4 regions of the Streptomyces sp. YIM S03343 genome follow, and region 3 is predicted to be linked to each of the others. Evidence: riboswitches for the same ligand, from Rfam matches in the RefSeq annotation. Region 3 holds a riboswitch; each other region holds the start of a gene.
What was found. Region 3 has a riboswitch for cyclic di-AMP ahead of ACSYGN_RS24125 (transglycosylase family protein). Riboswitches for the same ligand answer to the same signal wherever they lie in the genome.

Region 1: another riboswitch for cyclic di-AMP. It lies ahead of ACSYGN_RS06060 (M23 family metallopeptidase); the one in region 3 lies ahead of ACSYGN_RS24125 (transglycosylase family protein).
Region 2: another riboswitch for cyclic di-AMP. It lies ahead of ACSYGN_RS15785 (C40 family peptidase); the one in region 3 lies ahead of ACSYGN_RS24125 (transglycosylase family protein).
Region 4: another riboswitch for cyclic di-AMP. It lies ahead of ACSYGN_RS21330 (M23 family metallopeptidase); the one in region 3 lies ahead of ACSYGN_RS24125 (transglycosylase family protein).

Annotation. Positions count from the first base shown of each region.
Region 1 is NZ_JBPUKX010000001.1:1,340,778-1,345,751, reverse strand. Features, by position in the region: gene ACSYGN_RS06065 (alpha-galactosidase) at 1-712, shown strand, start outside; cyclic di-AMP (ydaO/yuaA leader) riboswitch at 1,087-1,252, shown strand; gene ACSYGN_RS06060 (M23 family metallopeptidase) at 1,257-2,219, shown strand; gene ACSYGN_RS06055 (SGNH/GDSL hydrolase family protein) at 2,506-3,291, shown strand; gene ACSYGN_RS06050 (MBL fold metallo-hydrolase) at 3,595-4,878, shown strand.
Region 2 is NZ_JBPUKX010000001.1:3,715,679-3,720,652, forward strand. Features, by position in the region: gene ACSYGN_RS15780 (ATP-dependent DNA helicase) at 1-618, opposite strand, end outside; cyclic di-AMP (ydaO/yuaA leader) riboswitch at 984-1,155, shown strand; gene ACSYGN_RS15785 (C40 family peptidase) at 1,164-2,351, shown strand; gene ACSYGN_RS15790 (TetR/AcrR family transcriptional regulator) at 2,731-3,348, opposite strand; gene ACSYGN_RS15795 (quinone oxidoreductase family protein) at 3,458-4,408, shown strand; gene ACSYGN_RS15800 (ferredoxin reductase family protein) at 4,469-4,974, shown strand, end outside.
Region 3 is NZ_JBPUKX010000001.1:5,507,584-5,512,557, forward strand. Features, by position in the region: gene ACSYGN_RS24115 (cytochrome P450 family protein) at 108-1,436, shown strand; gene ACSYGN_RS24120 (transglycosylase family protein) at 1,635-2,699, shown strand; cyclic di-AMP (ydaO/yuaA leader) riboswitch at 2,898-3,068, shown strand; gene ACSYGN_RS24125 (transglycosylase family protein) at 3,072-3,761, shown strand; gene eno (phosphopyruvate hydratase) at 4,329-4,974, shown strand, end outside.
Region 4 is NZ_JBPUKX010000001.1:4,911,153-4,916,126, reverse strand. Features, by position in the region: gene lhgO (L-2-hydroxyglutarate oxidase) at 1-37, shown strand, start outside; gene trmB (tRNA (guanosine(46)-N7)-methyltransferase TrmB) at 205-1,029, shown strand; gene ACSYGN_RS21335 (PrsW family intramembrane metalloprotease) at 1,081-2,445, shown strand; gene ACSYGN_RS21330 (M23 family metallopeptidase) at 2,584-3,636, opposite strand; cyclic di-AMP (ydaO/yuaA leader) riboswitch at 3,647-3,803, opposite strand; gene ACSYGN_RS21325 (PP2C family protein-serine/threonine phosphatase) at 4,117-4,974, opposite strand, start outside.

The DNA.
Region 1 (4,974 bases), 4.2 Mb from region 3:
CTGGCCGGGCGAGCCGTATCCGCAGCGGCTGTGGGTCGACCATGTCCGCGCCTTCTACGGCCTTCTCGACCGGCTCAGGTCCGCCTATCCGGACGTGGCCTTCGAGTCCTGCTCGGGCGGTGGCGGCCGGATCGACCTCGGTGTGATGAGCCGTACGGACCAGGTGTGGACCTCGGACAACACCGACCCGCTCGACCGGTTGGAGATCCAGCACGGCTTCAGCCAGATCCACCCGGCCCGGGTGATGGCCGCCTGGGTCACCGACAGCCCGAACATCCAGCTCAACCATCGCTCCAGCAGTCTGCGTTTCCGGTTCGTCAGCGCCATGGCCGGAGTGCTCGGAATCGGCGGGCACCTCAGCGACTGGAGCGAGGAGGAGCTGGCCGAGGCGCGCGGCTGGGTGGAGCTGTACAAGGAGATCCGGCCCGTGGTGCAGCGCGGCGACCAGTACCGGCTGCGGCCGCCGGACGGCGGGCTGAGCGCGGTGCAGTACTCGCTCGGCGACGAGACGGTCCTCCTCGCCTGCCTCCAGGCCCAGCACTACGGCGAACCCGTTCCGTCGCTGCGGCTGCGCGGACTTGACCCGACAGCGGCGTACGAATGCCGCGAAACGGGCGAAGTTCACCGGGGCGCGGTGCTGCAGCATCACGGTCTGCGCACCGGGCTGAGCGGCGACCTGGACGCAACAGTCCTGCGGCTGCGGCGAATCTGAGGCTTCTGTCCTAATTAGGGCATTAGCTCACCTTCATTTGCTTTAGATTGTCTTCGTTGGACTTCGCTGCCGTTCCAATGCTTTCATTGTCCTTCATTCCAACTCGGCCAGGAATGGGGGGCGGTGGAGAAGGGGCGGGTGAGGAGGCTCATATCCGTGACGGTGAGTCGTCCGTCATGTTCACGTAATTCATAAGGTTTTCCTTGGGAATTGCCAGGAGAAATCGGGGCGGAATTCACGGAGGGTGACCGTGAATTCCGGGAAAAGATCAAGGGAAACGCGTATCCCGGGAACCACCGGCTTGTTGATTCGCGTCCTGGTCGCCTACGTTCGCCATCAATCCGGACGGACCGCCGAATCCTGCCACCGACCGGACTCCGCACACACTCACCCGCGTACGGCAGGAGCGGGGGACCCACAGGTACGACTGCCTGGTCCGGTCTCCGGCACAGGCTCGGGGTGAAGCCGTGACCCTTCGTCATGGCCGGGCAGCTCCAGCCCGAACCCGACAGCTCACCTCGCAGGCGCCGGAGAGGAATTCGCCATGCCCGCGAAGGGTAAGCACCGCCGCCCCAAGTCCCAGCGCTTCACCCGCTCCATAGCCGTCGCCGGAACCGGCGGCGCGGCGCTGGCCCTGCCGCTCATCGGCGCCGGGGGCGCGCACGCCGCGACCCCGCAGTCGGCCGTCCAGTCGGCCACGCAGTCCGTCTCGCAGTCGGTCGCGCAGACGGCTCCGGCACAGACCGTCCAGGCCGCGCCGGTCGCCGCGCACCAGGCCGGACGGGCGTCCGACGCGAAGAGCACGCGGACGAAGATCTACACCGTCCACACCGGCGACTACCTCGCGAAGATCGCCGCCGAGCACCGGGTCCGCGGCGGCTGGCACCGCCTCTACCGGGACAACCGCGAGGCCGTGGGCGGCAACCCCTCCCTGATCCACCCCGGTCTGAAGCTCACCCTCGGGCGCCATGCCACGGCCGCCACCGCCGAGTCGAAGCCGACGCCGTCGTCCGCACAGTCCGCACAGTCCGCGCCGTCCGCGCCGTCTGCCTCCGCCGGCACCGCGACCGCCACGAATGCCTCCGCCCCCACGGGCTCCGGTTTCACGCTGCCGGTCGTCGGCGGCACCGTCGGTACGTCGTACCACGTCGCGGGCAGCATGTGGTCCAGCGGTTACCACACCGGCGTCGACTTCGTGGTCCCAACCGGTACCTCCCTCAAGGCTGTCGGCGCGGGCACCGTCGTCTCGGCAGGCTGGGGCGGCGCGTACGGCAACCAGGTCGTGATCCGGCTCGCCGACGGCCACTACGCGCAGTACGCGCACCTGTCCCAGCTGTCCGTCTCCGCCGGTCAGTCCGTGACGACGGGTCAGCAGGTCGGTCTCTCGGGTGCGACCGGCAATGTGACGGGCCCGCACCTGCACTTCGAGATCCGTACCACCCCCGACTACGGCTCGGACATCGACCCGGTCGCCTGGCTCCGCGAGCACGGCGTAGCCGTCGGCTGACACCCGCCCGCCGCACACCCCCGCAATCCGCCGAAGGCCGGACCACGATCCCCGGGTCCGGTCTTCGGTCTGCCCGGGCGCCGGACCGGCACCGGCCGGGCACCTCCGGGCTCCGGGCCTGCCGAGCCGACAACACCCCAGGTAGAACAGGTATTCCGGGTTGGCAAACGCTTTACGAGTGGCCTTTGTCACCGCCCGTCAAGCCTTGCCTACGGTCGCGTAGGTCACATCGAAGGGTGAATCATGGCCGCTTGTGGCAGACGATTCGAAGAGTGACAACAGATCAGTGATCGGGTCGTACGTGGCGGTGGGGGACAGCTTCACCGAGGGAGTGGGTGACCCCGGCCCCGACGGCCAGTTCGTCGGATGGGCCGACCGGTTCGCCGTACTGCTCGCCGACCAGCGGCCCGAAGGCGATTTCGATTACACCAGCCTTGCCGTACGCGGCAAGCTGCTCGACCAGATCGTGGAGGACCAGCTCCCGAGGGCCGTGGCGCTCGCACCGGACCTGGTCTCCTTCTGCGCGGGCGGCAACGACATCATCCGCCCGGGCAGCGACCCGGACGAAGTGGCCGAGCGCTTCGAGGCGGCGGTCGCCCAACTCACCGGGGTGGCCGGCACGGTCCTCGTGACCACCGGCTTCGACACCCGCGGCATCCCCGTGCTCAAGCATCTGCGGGGCAAGATCGCGACGTACAACGGGCATGTGAGGGCGATCGCCGACCGGTACGGCTGCCCGGTGCTCGACCTGTGGTCGCTGCGGTCGATCCAGGACCGCCGGGCCTGGGACGACGACCGGCTGCACCTCTCGGCGGAGGGCCACACCCGAGTTGCCCTGCGCGCCGGACAGCTGCTCGGCTACGACGTCCCGGCCGACCCGGAGCAGCCCTGGCCCGCGCTGCCGCCCCGCGGCACGCTGGAGATGCGGCGGGACAACGTGACCTGGGCGCGTGACTACCTGGTGCCGTGGATCGGCCGACGGCTGCGCGGGGAGTCCTCCGGCGACCATGTGACGGCGAAGGGCACAGTGTCGCCCGACGCCATCAAGATGCGGATCCGCTCGGTGGCTTAGGGCCTATCTGGCAGATCATGCCGGAGACGCGGGCGCCGGGACGACCGGACGACGGGCGGCCGTACCGACACGGGTACGGCCGCCCGCGCCGTGTGGCAGGTCAGGCGGACCGCCACTCGGGGCATGGCCATGACCACCCAGCGAAGTCCAAGACTTCTCCAAGGTTGGATGTTTCCGCAGGTCCAGGGCACAAGATCGGCGCTGCGGGCGTTATACGGCGTGGCGGACGGCCGGGACAGGACCCGGGTTGACCAGATCGTCCGACCATAATGGAAAGCCTGACCGACTCGACCAGGAGGCAATGTGACCGGTTTGGGTTCCCTGAGCTCCGGGCTCCGTTCGCTGCAGCCCGCGGCCTTCGGCGCGGACCCGAGCGGCGAGCGCATGGCCCGTATCCGCAGATCACCCCATTTCAAGGACGGCGTCTTCCAGAATCCCGAGGGCACCGCCCGGCCCCGGCCGTCGGGATCGATGCTGGACTTCGCCAAGATCTATTTCGACCGCGAGCTGCGGCCGCGCCGCGCCCCGCAGGACTCGATCCCCGTGCACCCCACCACCCTCGCCGACCTGGCCAGGCAGCCCGTCACGGGCCTGCGCCTGACCTGGATGGGCCACTCCAGCGTGCTCGCGGAGATCGACGGGCGGCGCGTGCTGTTCGACCCGGTCTGGGGCCAGCGCTGCTCCCCGTTCGCGTTCGTGGGGCCCAAGCGGCTGCACCCGGTCCCGCTGCCGCTGGCCGCGCTCGGCCCGGTCGACGTCGTGGTCATCTCGCACGACCACTACGACCACCTGGACATGCCCACGATCAAGGCGCTGGCCGGCACGGACACCGTGTTCGCCGTGCCGCTGGGCGTGGGCGCCCATCTGGAGCACTGGGGCGTCTCGGCAGGCCGGCTGCGCGAGCTGGACTGGCAGGAGTCGACGGAGATCGCCGGCCTCACCCTGACCGCCACCCCCGCCCGGCACTTCTGCGGGCGCGGGCTGCGCAACACCCAGCACACCCTGTGGGCCTCCTGGGCGGTCGCGGGTGAGGAGCACCGGATCTACCACAGCGGTGACACCGGCTACTTCAAGGGGTTCCAGGAGATCGGTGCCGCCCACGGCCCGTTCGACGCCACGATGATCCAGATCGGCGCGTACTCCGAGTTCTGGCCGGACATCCACATGACCCCCGAGGAGGGCATGCGCGCCCACCTCGACCTCCAGGGCGGGCAGCCGTCCGGAGTCATGCTGCCGATCCACTGGGGCACCTTCAATCTGGCCCCCCACCCCTGGGCCGAGCCCGGCGAGGGCACGGTCAGCGCGGCGGCCGCGGTCGGCGCGAGTGTCGCCCTGCCCCGCCCCGGCCAGCCGTTCGAGCCGACCGGCGACTTTGTCCCGGCCGAGCCCTGGTGGCGCGGTGTCTCCGTCGCCCCGGAGGGCGGCTGGCCCGCGGTGACGGGGCTGCCGCACGTGGTGACCGAGCTGGAGGGCGAGTCGGAGGTCCGGCGCACGGCCCGTGAGGCCGAGGCGGCCGACACGCCCGGTGACATATCCGGCCGCAAGGGCGCGGACAGCGGGGACCCGGAAGCCGTACCCGCGAGCTGACCGCGCGCCGCGCGAAAGCCGTTCAGGAGGGCCGGGGAGCGAACAGCTCCCCGGCCCTCGTCGTTGCGCGCCCGACCGGTTGCGACCAGGTCGGAT
Region 2 (4,974 bases), 1.8 Mb from region 3:
ACTGAAGGACTTCGGCGGGTAGCGCTTGGGGTCGAGGTCCAGGTCACGGCAGACGAGCGCCATCAGACGCTTGCTGTCGGCGGCGTCGTAGATCGAGAAGGAGGAGGTGAAGCCGAGCTTCTTGGACTCCCGGCGCAGGATGCGCACGCATGCGCTGTGGAAGGTCATCACCCACATCGCGTTCGCCCGCGGCCCGACGAGCTGCTCGACGCGCTCCTTCATCTCGCCGGCGGCCTTGTTGGTGAAGGTGATCGCGAGGATCTGGCCCGGGTGCACGCCGCGATCGGCCAGCAGATACGCAATGCGGTGCGTGAGCACACGGGTCTTGCCGGAACCGGCTCCGGCCACGATGAGCAGCGGGGTGCCGGAGTGCGCGACGGCGGCGCTCTGGTTGTCGTTCAGCCCCTCCAGCAGGGCGGCCGGATCCACGGCGGGGCGCGGGGCGCCGTTGCGGTAGTACTCGTCCCGGTCCGGAGGCACGTCGAACTTCCCGCCGAACAGATCGTCCGGAAGCGACTCCGGTACGTGTTCGTCCTCGGGCGGCGGCGGGGGCTCCTCGTCATGGCCCCGCGGGGCCTGGAGATCCGCCAGGAAGCTGTCGTCAAAGAGGCTGCTCATCGCTCTCCGAGTCTAGGACCCCCCACTGACAACCCGGGCCCGCTCCGGGAATCCCCCGGCGGCACCGCCGGGCGTACGCGGACCCGCGCACGGACCAGGACGCATCAGGCACGCGGACACCGGCGACCGGGCACATCGCACCCGGGCCGCACCCGGGCCGCATCCGAACCGCCCCCGGACCAGACCATCCCCCGTCTCGGACAAGCGGTCGCAGATCCCCCCATAAGGACGACGACAAAGCCTCACCGAGGTGAAGGTCACAAATTAGTATCGGGCATATCGGCCATCAACCTTCACAGAGGCCACACGAGTTGGCTACCGTGCCGGGCAGGCCGCACGACCCCCACCGGCGAACGTCGCCGGGCCGCGCGGCTCCGCCGAGTCCGGTGCGCCCCCACGGCAGCCGGAGCCGGGGACCCAACCGAACTTGGGGTGAATCGGCCCGTATCCCCGCCGGGATAGGGACCGTAGGGCAACCCTTCCGAACCACCCGCCCGAACCCGACAGCTAACCCGGTAGGCGGAACGTGGAAGGAGTCGCCTCCCTTGGCGTCGCACCGCAAGTCGCGCCCCGCCGGCCCGCGCGTCGCAGGCATACGCACCCCCGCCATCGCCACGGCCGCCGCCCTCACCTCCGTGGCCCTTCTCTCCCAGACCGCCAACGCGGCGCCCTCGGACGACAGACCGAGCCTGGAGGAGGTCCAGAAGAAGGTCGACGACCTCTACCGCCAGGCCGAGTCGGCGACCGAGAAGTACAACGCGGCCAAGGAGAAGTCCACTAAGCAGCGGAAGCGCGTCGACACCCTCCTCGACGACGTCGCCAAGCGCACCCAGAAGCTCAACACGGCCAGGGAGCAGCTGGGTTCCTTCGCCGCCGCCCAGTACCGCACGGGCGCCGCCGAACCCGACACGGCGACCTTCCTCCTCGCGGACTCTCCGCAGGACTACTTCGACCAGACGCAGTTGATGAGCCGTCTGACCAACCGCCAGAAGGGCGCGGTCGACGACTACATCAGCGAGCAGTCGGCGACGATGAAGAAGCGTCAGGAGGCCGCGCAGAGCCTGGAGGCGCTCACCACGTCGCAGACGGACCTGAAGACGGCCAAGGCCACGGTCCAGACGAAGCTCACCGACGCGCGTGACCTGCTCTCGAAGCTCAACGCCGAGGAGAAGGCCCGGCTCGCGGCGATCGAGAAGAAGAAGCAGGAAGAAGCCGCAGCCAAGGCCGCCGAACTGGCGAAGCAGCAGGCGGCGGCCGAGAAGGCAGCGGCAGAGAAGGCGGCCCAGGACAACGCGTCCTCGGGCTCGTCCTCGGATTCGTCCTCCTCCTCATCGGGCTCTTCATCAGGCTCGTCGTCTTCCTCGGACTCGACCTCGACGAAGGCGGAGAAGGCGCTGGCGTTCGCCCGGGCGCAGATCGGCAAGCCGTATGTGTGGGGCGCCACCGGCCCCGGCTCCTACGACTGCTCGGGCCTCACCCAGGCCGCATGGAAGGCGGCGGGCGTCAGCCTCCCGCGTGTGACGTACGACCAGGTCAACGCAGGAACGACGGTCTCCGTTGCCGACGCGAAGCCGGGTGACCTGATCTTCTTCTATTCCGATGTCAGCCACGTCGGTCTCTACATCGGCAACGGCATGATGATCCACGCCCCGAAGCCCGGCGCGTACGTGCGCGAGGAGTCGATCTACTACGGCGGCGCGTCGATCATCCACAGCGTGGTGCGGGTGGCCTGACCGCCTCTGGGGCCGCTTCAGATCTGTCGGATTCTCAGCGATCTGTCGTCAAGTTGTCGTCTGTGACAGATCGCCGAGAATCGCCCCCGTCCCGTCGCAATGACGCTGTCGGATTCTCACTCGTTCTCGTTCGAGCTGTCGGATTCTCATTGCGTCGCGTACTGATGAGCGGCGGTGTATGCCTCGTTCGTTTGATCTCATTTCTCTGGTCCGGTTCTCGCTGTACCCGTCACGGCCGCTTTCGGCAGGTATGGGGAGCCCGGGGTGGCAACGGACCTCGGCCTGGTCGACGTCGAGTGGGCTGAAGGCGAGGGTGGCGGGCGGAGGAAGTCCGTACTGGAGGCGGGGTCCCGGGTTCCGTTCGAGTCTCTCCGGCGGGTTACGCCGGTGGCGTGCCGGCCAGGCCGTGCAGGAGCAGGTCGGTGAGGGTGTCGAGGATCTCGTCGTCGCTGGCGGCGGGGCCGTGGGTGTCAGCGGTGAGGATGGCGTAGCCGAGGCCGGAGACCATGGCGCCCATGGCGGCGGCGACCAGTGTGGGGTCGCCGGGTAGCTGGTGCCCGTGGGACTGCAGGTAGCGGAGGTGGTCGCGGAGTACCTCGGTCTCGGTGGCGAGATCGCGCCAGGCCCGGCCCGATCCGAGGTCCGCCACGATGCGGGACTGGGTCAGGGCGACCACGACCGGCAGGTGGTCGCGGAACATCTGCCAGCCGACGGCGAGGTGGCCGCGTAGTTGGTCGCGGTCGCTCAGGTCGTGCTGGGGCGGGTAGTCGCCGGCGTCGATCTCGTGGTCGATCTGGGCGTTCATGTCGGCCAGCAGAGCTTGGAGCAGTTCTTCCTTGCCCGTGTAGTGGTCGTAGAAGGATCCGGTGGCGCGGCCGGCGGCCGCCGTGATGTCGCCGATCTTCGTGTTCAGGTAGCCGCGCTCGGCGAACAGCCGCCGGGCGGCGTCCTTCAGTGCCGCCTCGGTCTGCGCCGCCCTGGTCTTGCGTACCCCCACCGGCCCTCCCATCGGTCCTTGACTGCCCATGATGACCCATCCTACTCTGAATCCAGATTCACCGAATGCCGATTCGGTGAATCTGGATTCAGCCAAGAGGGGAGTCGCAATGAAGGCAGCAGTGATCAGCGCAGTGGGCAAGACGCCCGAGTTCGGGGAATTCGCCGAGCCGGTGGTGGGTGAGGGCGAGGTGCTGGTCCAAGTGAGCGCGGCAGGGTTGCACCCGATCGTGCGCGCCCTGGCCAGCGGCGAGCACTACGGCAGCGACGGCGACTACCCGATGGTTCCCGGGGTGGATGGGGTCGGCAGGCTGGCCGACGGCACCCGCGTCTACTTCGGGGGCGTGCGCTCGCCCTTCGGCACGATGGCGCCAGTGGCTGCGGCCCCGCACGGCATGTGCGTACCGTTGCCCGAAGCTCTGGACGACGTGACCGCCGCCGCGATCATGAATCCGGGCCTGGCAGCCTGGCTCGCGCTGACTTGGCGCGCGAATCTGCAGGCTGGGGAGACGGTGCTCGTGCTGGGCGCCACCGGCGTGTCGGGCCGCCTCGCGGTGCAGCTGGCGCGGCGCCTGGGCGCCGGTCGGATCATCGCCGCGGGCCGCGACGCGGCCGCGCTCGACCGGCTGGGCGTCGACGCCACCGTGCAGCTGGGAGGGACCGACGACGCGGCCGCAATGAGCGCGGCGGCCGGTGACGTCGGGATCCACGTCATCGTCGACTATCTGTGGGGCGCGCCCGCCGAGGCCGCGATCACGGCGATCAGCCGTCGCGGGATGACCCATGGCGCGCCCCGCGTCCGCCTGGTCGAGGTGGGGCAGTCCGCCGGCCCGTCCATCACGTTGCGTGCGGACGTCTTGCGCAGTTCAGGTCTGGAGATCCTCGGCAGTGGGGTGGGTACGGTGCCCCTGGCCGACCTGAGAAAGGCGGTCCCGGAGTTCCTTCGGATAACGGCATCCGGAGAGCTTTCGATCGACATCGACGAAGTGGCGCTGAGCGATGTCGCCGCGGCATGGCGGCAGCGGTCCGGCGACGGCCGGCGCACCGTGCTGCTCCCCTGAGCCTTTACCTAGGGACTGCCCTGGTGCCGCCACCGGCACCAGGCCGCTGAGAGGCCGATCATGCCCTTCCTGATCGCGATGGCGGCGTACGCCGTCCGGATCGCGCGCCGTCCCCTGGACGCGCGCCTGAAGAAGCGTCACGCGGGTCCGCTGACCGTGAGCACCCTGGGCGTCCTGCTGCTGCTGGCCTGGGACCGGTTGCGGCCGACGGACATCAGTGCCGGCTACTTCCTCGGCGAACTCGCCGGAGTGTGCACCGTCTACCTGATGACCCTGGCGCTGGTGCTGGCCACCCGGCTGACCTGGCTGGAGCAGTGGTTCGGCGGCCTGGATCGGATGTATGTGTGGCACAAGCAGTACGCCCTGTGGTCCATGCTCCTGCTCGCCCCCCACATCCTGCTCACCCAGACCGCGGCAGAGAACATCGGCCCCGATCAGGCCACCCAGCTGGCCCGCACCGGCCTCGTCCTCGGAATCGTCTCGGCGGTCGGTCTGCTCGTACTGGTCGCCGTGTCGCTGGCCCGCGTCGGCCGGATCCTGCGCCTGCCCTACGAGCGCTGGCTACT
Region 3 (4,974 bases):
GCCACGGCCCTGCGCCACGTCCCTGAACCTCGCGCCCGCCGCGTCCCTGCGCCGCGGCCCCGGTCCCCCGGGCGCGGTCGTCCCACCGCCCCGGATACCGTCGGGGAGTGACCGACCAGCCCAGCTCCCCGACCCCCGCCGAGCCCGCCCGGCCTGGTGAGCCCGCCCGGCAGGGTGAGCCGCCCGCACCCGCCCTGTTCTCCTGGGAGTTCGCCACCGACCCCTACCCTGCCTACGCCTGGCTACGGGAGCACGAGCCGGTGCGGTGGACCAGGTTGCCCAGCGGGGTGGAGGCGTGGCTGGTCACCCGGTACGCCGACGCCCGGCAGGCGCTCGCCGATCCGCGGCTGTCCAAGAACCCGGAGCATCACGACGAGCCGGAGCACGCCAGGGGCAGGACGGGCATCCCGGGTGAGCGCAAGGCGGAGCTGATGACGCATCTGCTGAACATCGATCCACCGGACCACACCCGGCTGCGGCGGTTGGTCAGCAAGGCGTTCACCCCGCGCCGGGTCGCGGAGTTCGCTCCGCGGGTGCAGGAGCTGACGGACCGGCTGATCGACGGGTTCGCCGGGCGCGGCGGCGCGGACCTCATCCATGAGTTCGCGTTTCCGCTCCCTATCTATGCGATCTGCGATCTGCTCGGTGTCCCGCGCGAGGACCAGGACGACTTCCGGGACTGGGCGGGCATGATGATCCGTCATGGCGGAGGGCCGCGTGGCGGGGTGGCGCGGTCGGTGCGGAAGATGCGTGGCTATCTCGCCGAACTCATCCATAGAAAGAGGGAGCTGCTGCCCGATGAGCCAGGCGCGGGGGAGGACCTCCTCTCGGGGCTCATCCGGGCCTCGGACCACGGTGAGCACCTCACCGAGAACGAGGTTGCGGCGATGGCGTTCATCCTGCTGTTCGCCGGCTTCGAGACCACGGTCAATCTCATCGGCAACGGCATGTACGCGCTGCTGACCCACCCGGGGGAGCGGCGGCGGCTCCAGGAGTCCCTCGCGCGCGGCGAACGGGGGCTGCTGGAGAACGGGGTCGAGGAACTCCTGCGCTACGACGGGCCGGTGGAGATCGCGACATGGCGGTTCGCCACCCGGCCGCTCACGGTCGGCGGTCGGAGCATCGCTGCAGGTGATCCTGTACTTGTGGTGCTCGCGGCGGCCGATCGGGACCCCGAGAGGTTCCAGAATCCGGACGTGCTCGACCTCGCTCGAAGTGACATGCAACACCTTGGTTACGGCCACGGTATCCACTACTGCCTCGGCGCACCCCTGGCCCGGGTCGAGGGGCGGACCGCGCTCGGTACCCTGCTGACCCGGCTGCCGGACCTGGAACTGGCGGTGGAATCGACCGATTTGCGGTGGCGTGGTGGGCTCATCATGCGTGGACTGCGCGGCTTGCCCGTGGAGTTCACCTCCGTCACACCCGTCCGGTAATCGACCGGATCGACATTTTCGACTGACGGGAGCCTTACTCAAAAGGTGACATTCCCTCACCTCTGTGATCTTCGCGTGATCTCCGTGGCATGAACTTGTGATGACTGATCGTCTGTCGCTACGTTCGACCGTCAGCACGGCGACACACCGAGCTTCAAACGCCGCGCTGGTCACTGCTGTCTCGTGAAAGGCCCCGATATGCTCTCCGGGAACGGTCGTCATCGTCGCCCCCGTCAGGCCCCGGCCCTCATCGTCGCGGCCGGTGTGACAGGCTCCGCCATCGCCATCCCGCTGCTCGGCGCGGCGAGCGCCCACGCGGCCGACGGCACCACATGGGACAAGGTCGCCCAGTGCGAGAGCGACGGCGCCTGGAGTGCCGACATAGGCAACGGGCGTTACGGCGGCCTCCAGATCACCCAGGCCGACTGGGAGCAGTACGGCGGTCTCGACTATGCCGCGCGTGCCGACCAGGCCAGCCGGCAGCAGCAGATAGCCGTCGCCGAGAAGATCCTCGCGGACCAGGGTGCCGACGCGTGGGCGACCTGTGGTGCGCTCTACGGACTGGACAAGGACTCGGGCAACGCCTCGGTCGACACGGGTGTCGCCGACGACGAGAACTCCGACTCGTCGTCAGGGTCGTCGGACAACTCACAGTCGGACGAGAACGGCAACTCAGGCAACTCCAACTCTTCGGACAAGTCGGACTCGAAGGATGATTCTGACTCGTCCGATGTGCCGGTCTCATCCGGTCTGTCGGACTCCTCGACCGACAACTCGTCCAGCTCGGGCAACGGGTCGTCCTCGTCGTCCAAGGGGAAGAGCAACAATGGCAAGTCCGACAAGAACGGTAAGTCCGACTCCTCCGGTGTGACGGACTCCACGAAGTCCACGGGGTCCGGCTCGACCGGCTCGCAGTCCCCGACCACCTCGCCGACCGAGGCGCCGACGGGTGACACGACGGACGATTCCCTTCAGGCCGACGGGACTTCGGCCCTGGTCGACACCGGTGCCCTCGGCTCAGGACGGCACCGTGGCGCCAGCGACGAGGGCGAGGGCGGCCTCTCCAGCGACTCCACCGGCGGGCGGCACGCCTCGCAGACCGACGGCACGTACACCGTCCGTGCCGGGGACAGCCTCATCTCCATCACGGACGCCCTGGACCTCGACGGCGGGTGGCGGCACCTCTATGCCATGAACAAGAAGACCATCGGTTCCGATCCCGACCGCATCACGGCTGGTCAGACTCTGCAGATCGGTTCGTAAACGGGCGAAATCGAGCGGGAGTTGATGCACCGTTTCGTACGGTAATGTCCACTTTGGTGAAAGTGTGGGATCAGTCTCAGAAGCCCTGATCGTCTTTGAAATTCCATGAGCCGTGTGTCTACGGTCAATGCCGCCCGGCACCCCGGGCCCCGGCCGTCGTTACGCCGAGTCCTGCCAGCGGCAGTCCGGGAACAGTCGTCGCGTCAAGCGCCGTAGGCAGGAGCGGGGGACCCAAGGTAGGCGCCGGGCCCGGCAGTCGAACGCCGGTTCCGGCTAGGGGTGAAGTCATGCCTCCTCAGGAGGTGTGACCGGGCAACTCAACCGGCCCGAACCCGACAGCTCACCTCGCAGGCGTCGGTGAGGGGATCTTCCATGCTGTTCTCCAGCAAGGGCAAGCACCGTCGTCCGTCCAAGGCCACCCGTGTCGTCGCCGTCGTCGGTGTCACCGGCGCCGCGATAGCCGCCCCGCTGATGGCCGCCGGCACCGCCTCCGCCGCCACCGCCTCCGAGTGGGACGCCGTCGCCCAGTGCGAGTCGGGCGGCAACTGGGCCATCAACACCGGCAACGGCTACTACGGCGGCCTCCAGTTCTCCGCCTCCACCTGGGCCGCGTACGGCGGCACGGCGTACGCGCCGACCGCCAACCAGGCCAGCAAGGCGCAGCAGATCGCCATCGCCGAGAAGGTTCTCGCCTCCCAGGGCAAGGGCGCCTGGCCGGTCTGCGGCACGGGCCTGTCCGGTGCCGCCTACAACGGCGGCACGGCGTCGTCCTCGGGCTCCACCGGCTCCGCCACCACCAAGCGCTCCACCGAGAAGCCGGCCGCCTCCCGCTCCGCCCAGCGCCCGGCCGCGAAGTCCGCCTCGAAGACGGTCACCACCCCGACCGGCAAGAAGGTCAAGAAGGGTGACGGCGAGTACAAGGTCGTCAAGGGTGACTCGCTCAGCTCCATCGCCGTGAAGCACCACGTCAACGGCGGCTGGCAGAAGCTGTTCAAGCTCAACAAGGGCGTCGTCGAGCACGCCGACCTGATCTACCCGGGCCAGCAGCTGCACCTGAAGTGACAGTCCGTGGCCAGCTGAGCCACAGGCCCCTCACATCCCCGGCCATGACAGTTGAGGCCCCGTGAGGGTCCCGCGACTCCCATGGTCTCCCCGCCCCGGCGCGCATTCCCCCGTACGCGCCGGGGCGGGGTTCTGCGTTCTCCGGGTTCGTCGGCGTTCTCCGCACCCACGAGGTGCGTTCTCCGGCGTTCTCCGGTCTTCTGCAGGTTCTCCGGGGCAATTCACAAGTGAACTCCGGCGCATTCCGCCGCGTTCCGGCGTATTCGTGGTGTTCCCGGCGTGTTCCGGCGTGTCCCGGCGCGTTCCTCGGTATGCCCCGGCGCGTTTCCGGCTGTGCCCCGGAGGGTCAACCGGTGTTCTTCTCCGGGTGTATTCGAGGCGTTCTCCACCCTCGCTTTGTTCCGTGGTGAAACAATTGGGTACCGTCTGACCCAGTCCTTGGACCGGTCGGTCGGCTGGCCGACTGCCCAGAGACGGTTAGGCTCTAGTCGCAAGGCTCCACCATGGCCGTCAAAGGCCCACGTGCACCCCGCACCACATGCGTCACATTCCGAGAAGGAGATGCTCGTGCCGTCCATCGACGTCGTCGTAGCCCGGGAAATCCTGGACTCCCGAGGCAATCCCACGGTCGAGGTCGAGGTCGGCCTCGACGACGGCAGCACGGGTCGTGCCGCCGTCCCGTCCGGCGCCTCCACCGGTGCCTTCGAGGCCATCGAGCTTCGCGACGGCGACCCCAACCGTTACCAGGGCAAGGGTGTCGAGAAGGCCGTCCTCGCCGTCATCGAGCAGATCGGCCCGGAGCTGGTCGGCTACGACGCGACCGAGCAGCGCCTGATCGACCAGGCCATGTTCGACCTGGACGCGACCGACAACAAGGGCTCGCTCGGCGCCAACGCCATCCTCGGCGTCTCGCTCGCCGTCGCCCACGCCGCCTCCGAGGCCAGCGACCTCCCGCTGTTCCGCTACCTGGGCGGCCCCAACGCGCACCTGCTGCCGGTGCCGATGATGAACATCCTGAACGGCGGCTCGCACGCCGACTCCAACGTGGACATCCAGGAGTTCATGATCGCCCCGATCGGCGCGGAGTCCTTCTCCGAGGCCCTGCGCTGGGGTGCCGAGGTCTACCACACGCTGAAGAAGGTCCTGAAGACCAAGGGCCTGTCCACCGGCCTCGGCGACGAGGGCGGCTTCGCCCCGAACCTGGGCTCCAACC
Region 4 (4,974 bases), 600 kb from region 3:
GCGGAGGGTGCTGGGGGTGCTGGATGAGGTGGGGTGAGGGTTTTTTCGCCCCCGCAGCCCCTTCCCGTCCCGCCACGGGGGCTCCGCCCCCGTACCCCCGCTCCTCAAACGCCGGAGAGGCTGATCTTCAGGGGGTCTGGGGGCGGAGCCCCCAGGGAAGGGGCGGCGGGGGCGAGGAACCCTCGGCCGTAAAATTGGGGCACTGTGTCTGACTTGCTAAACGTTCCTGAGAGTCCTAGGCACCTTCCCGGTGTCTCTGTTCGGCATACCCGGATCAAGGGGGAGCCTCGGTTTCCCGATGGGCCCAAGGCTGATCCCGCCGGGTCGCACTTCGAGCGGCGGATCCGGAGTTTTCAGCCTCGCCGTAGCCGGGTGACGGCCGGGCAGGCGGACGCCCTGCAGCGGTTGTGGCCCCAGTGGGGACTGGACATCGACGGGCATCAGGTCGTCGATCTGCCCGAGTTGTTCGGGAACGACCGTCCCGTGGTGCTGGAGATCGGCTTCGGGATGGGCGAGGCCACCGCCCAGATGGCCGCCGCGGATCCCGGCACCAACGTCCTCGCCGTGGACGTGCACACACCGGGGCAGGGCCATCTGCTCAACCTCGCGGAACGCAGCGGGCTCGACAACGTCCGCGTCGCCAACGGCGACGCCATCATCCTGCTGCGCGAGATGCTCGCCCCGGACTCCCTGGACGGGCTGCGGGTCTATTTCCCCGACCCCTGGCCCAAGAAGCGGCACCACAAGCGGCGGCTGATCCAGCCCGAGTTCCTCACCCTGGCCGCGACCCGTCTCAAGCCTGGCGCGCTGCTGCACTGCGCGACCGACTGGGAGCCGTACGCCGAACAGATGCTCGACGTGCTCACCGCGCACCCGGACTTCGAGAACAGCCGGGCGGACGGCGGTTTCGCGCCGCGTCCGGCGTTCCGGCCGCTGACCCGTTTCGAGGGCCAGGGACTGGACAAGGGTCATGTGGTGAACGATCTGCTCTTCCGCCGCGTACAGCACGAGGACCGTGACCGGGGCTGATTTTCTCCGGCGTCGTCGTAGGCCGTGTTCTCCCTCGTTAGGGTCGATGCCGTGGCCAGCTTTTCCCCGTACCCGCCCCTCCCCGGCCATCCGCCCGTCGGCCATGCCCTCGGGCACCCGCGCTGGTGGCAGCGGCGCGCCGTGCGCTACGGGGCGCTCATCACCCTGCTCGCGGTGTCCGGGCTGGTCATCCTGGCCCTGGTGCGTGAACAGACCGGCACCGACGGGTTCCTGGTAGGCCTCGGCCTCGCCGTACTGCCCGTACCGCTGCTGATCACCGCCTTCCGCTGGCTCGACCGCGTCGAACCCGGCCCCTGGCGCAATCTGCTCTTCGCCTTCGCCTGGGGAGCCTGCGCCGCCGCGCTCATAGCGATCGTCGCCAACAGCTTCGCCACCAGATGGATAGCCACGGCCACCGCCGACCCGACGAACGCCGACACCCTCGGCGCCACCGTCATCGCCCCCATCGTGGAGGAGTCCGCCAAGGCCGCCGCCGTACTGCTCGTCTTCCTGTTCCGCAGACGGAACTTCACCGGGCTGGTCGACGGCGTGGTGATAGCCGGGGTCACCGCCACCGGCTTCGCGTTCACCGAGAACATCCTCTATCTCGGCACCGCCTTCGGCACCGACCAGCTCACCGGCGACCGCGGCATCGCCTCCGTCACCGCCGCGACCTTCTTCGTGCGCGTCATCATGTCCCCCTTCGCGCACCCCCTCTTCACCGTCCTCACCGGCATCGGCTTCGGGGTCTCCGCCCTCTGCGCCGACCACCAGCGCGTCCGCCGCTTCCTGCTGCCGTTGTCCGGGCTGCTGCTCGCGATGAGCATGCACGCCGTCTGGAACGGCTCGTCCTCCCTCGGCCAGTACGGCTTCTTCGCGGTGTACGGCGCGTTCATGGTGCCCGCGTTCGGGCTGCTGACCTGGCTCGCCGTCTGGACCAGACAGCGCGAGCTGAGGACCGTACGGGAGGAGCTGCCCGCCTATGCCGTCGCGGGCTGGCTGACGCCCGCCGAGCCGTTCGTGCTCGGTTCGATGCGGGCGCGCGGCATCGCCCGCGAGTACGCGCGCCACTACTGGGGCAAGCCCGCCGCCCGCGCCGTCGCCGAGTACGAGGCCATCGCCACCTCGCTGGCCTTCCTGCGCCATCGCGGACGCGGCGGACGCGCCGGCCCCGACTTCGTCGTCCGCGAGGCCGAACTGTTGGGCGAGCTGTGGAACCGCCGCCACATCGCCCGCCCCGCCCTCCAGCACGCGGCCGCACGCGTCTGGCCGGAGCGCGGAAGGCACGGGGCGACGTACGGGACGGTGCCCTCTCCGTGGCCGCCGCCCGCGGCGTACGGCTATGGCGGCTCCGGCGGCCACGGGTACGGCGCTCCCGCCGCGCCGTACCCCATCCACAACCCCTATCTCACCTGAGCCGTCGGCCCCATCCGCCCCGCCGCATGCAAAAACCGGCAGCCCTGACGTCGGGGGGAAGCCGTCAGGACCGCCGGAGACCAGAGGGGAGGGATAAGAGAGAAGCAGAACAGCCAGCCTGCCAGAGGCTGAGCGCCGTCAGGGGTTGAGGCCCTTGCCGCGCAGCCATGTCATCGGATCGGTGGCGGTGGCCTGCCCGTTCGGGTGGACCTCCAGGTGCAGATGCGGGCCGGTGACGTTGCCGGTGGCGCCGACGCGGCCGATCACATCGCCCGTGCTGACCTTCTGGCCGACGGAGACGCTGATCGACGACTGGTGGTTGAACCACAGCTCGGTACCGTCATCGAGAGTCAGGATGGTGCGGTACCCGTAGGCGCCGGCCCAGCCCGCCTCGGTGATCGTGCCGCTGTGGATCGCCTTGATCAGCGTGCCCGTGGGCGCGGCGAAGTCGAGGCCTGTGTGATAGCCGGAGGACCACAACGTGCCGGCCTGACCGAAGGTGCCGGTGATGGTGTAGGACGCGACCGGCAGCGTGTACTGCTTGGCCAGCGCGGCCAGGCGCGCGGCCTCGGCCTTCTTCTTCGCGGCCTCCTCCGCCTTCGCCTTGGCCGCCTCGGCCTTGGCGGCGGCGGCCTTCTCGGCGGCGGCAGCGGCGGCAGCGGTGCGCTTGGCGGCGGCGGTTTCGGCGGCCGTCTGGGCCTTGTTCGCGACCTGGGTCTGCTGCTGCTCGGCCTGCGCCATGATCCGGTTGCGCAGCGCCTCGCCCGCGTCGGAGCTCTTGCTGTCGGCCACCGTCGTCGTCATGGTGCTGAGCGCGGCCTGGGACGCCTTGGCCGAGTCGCTGCCCGAGTCGCCGCCCGAGCCGGAGTCGCCGAGCAGGGAGCCCACGGAGGGCAGATCGGGCATGGAGATGGAGACCGGCGGCTTGCCGGTGTTGGCGCTGGCCATGCCGCCCGCGCCGACGGCCGCTATGACACCGACGCCCAGGACGGTGGAGCTGCGGGCGAGTCCGCCGCCGCGCTGCTTGCCGACGCGGTGCCGGCCTCGTACCGGGCGGAGGGAGTCCTCGGTGGGGTTCCACTCCTGCCAGGGACCCTCGTCGGTCTGGTACTCGCCGTAGCCGAAGGTGTCGGTTCCCCCGCGCTGGCCGGGTACGTACGGAGACTCCGTGAGAGGCCGGTTAGACGCCACGTGGGCGCGCTCCTTCCTTCCTTCTCGCCTACCGGGTTAGCTGACGGGTTCGGAGCAGGAAGGTCTCCTACGCGCGTATAACGCCGTGCTTCCACGGCGGTATCCGCGTGATTCACCCCAGGGTGGTGGTTCCCCGGCTCCCTTGCGGGACTCGGCGCGTGCGCACGGAGCCGTCTCTTGTGACGGCTGGGACAACCGCGCTGCGTTATCGAACGTTAATAGACGCGGAGGGGAGATTCCAAGCCGTTCCCCGTGATCAGCAAGATTTTTCCGCCGGACTTACCCGCCATGACCGGCGTAAATCGGGCGAGTTGACCTCCACCCATCAGCCACCGCGGCGGTGACGGTGACTCAGATGTTATGCGGAGCGAGACCGTCCGCTCACCCAACGTGATACCGGACCGATATCAGCGCGAGACCGACGGGAAGCGTCACGCGTCGGCCGGAGACTTGTGTCACGCCACCGGCCGGAGAGATGTGTCACGGCCGCCGTACCGCGAGCAGCGCCATGTCGTCCGTCAGACCGCCCCCGGCGTGCCGGTGCGCCTCCGCGGCGAGGGCGGTGAGCAGCGGCTGCGGGCCCGGGAAGGTCCGGCCGCCGAGCCCTGTCTCGGGGTCGTAGAACACGCCGTGCGCGTCGCGCGCCTCGGACAGCCCGTCGGTGTAGAGCAGCAGCGTGGCCCCGGGCGGGAAGTCCGTCTCCTGGGTGCGGTCGGGCAGGGCGCTCAGCTCACCCAGCCCGAGCGGCAGCGCCGCCGTGTCGGCGTGCAGCACGCGCACGGTGCCATCGGCGAGGAGCAGCAGCGGCGGGGGGTGGCCGCGGTTGACGACGCGGACGAGTGGCTCGCCCTGCGGGATCTCCGCGAGGACGGCGGTGGTGAACCCCTCGACGGCGTCGACGGCCTCGCGCCGGTTGTCCTCGCGCACCAGCGCCCGCTCCAACCGCTGGGCGACCGCCTCCAGCGTGGCCTCCTGCTCGGCGGCCTCCCGGAAGGCCCCGATGACGACGGCCACGATGCCCACCGCACCCATCCCCTTGCCCCGCACGTCCCCGACGATCAGCCGGACGCCGTGCGGGCTGTCCTGCACGGCGTAGAGATCGCCGCCGATGGACGCCCCGGCCTGCGCCGCCTCGTAGCGCGCCGCGATGTCCAGACCGCCGATGCGTTCCTCCGGCTCGGGCAGTACAGCGAGCTGCGCGGCCTCGGCGATCTCGCGAACGGAGGCGAGCTGCCGCTGCCCGCGCTGCACGAGGATGTTGATGAGGACGGCGAGCACCGCGACCGTGGTGACGGTGACCAGCTCCGTCACCGCGCCGACGGCCACCACGACATGCCG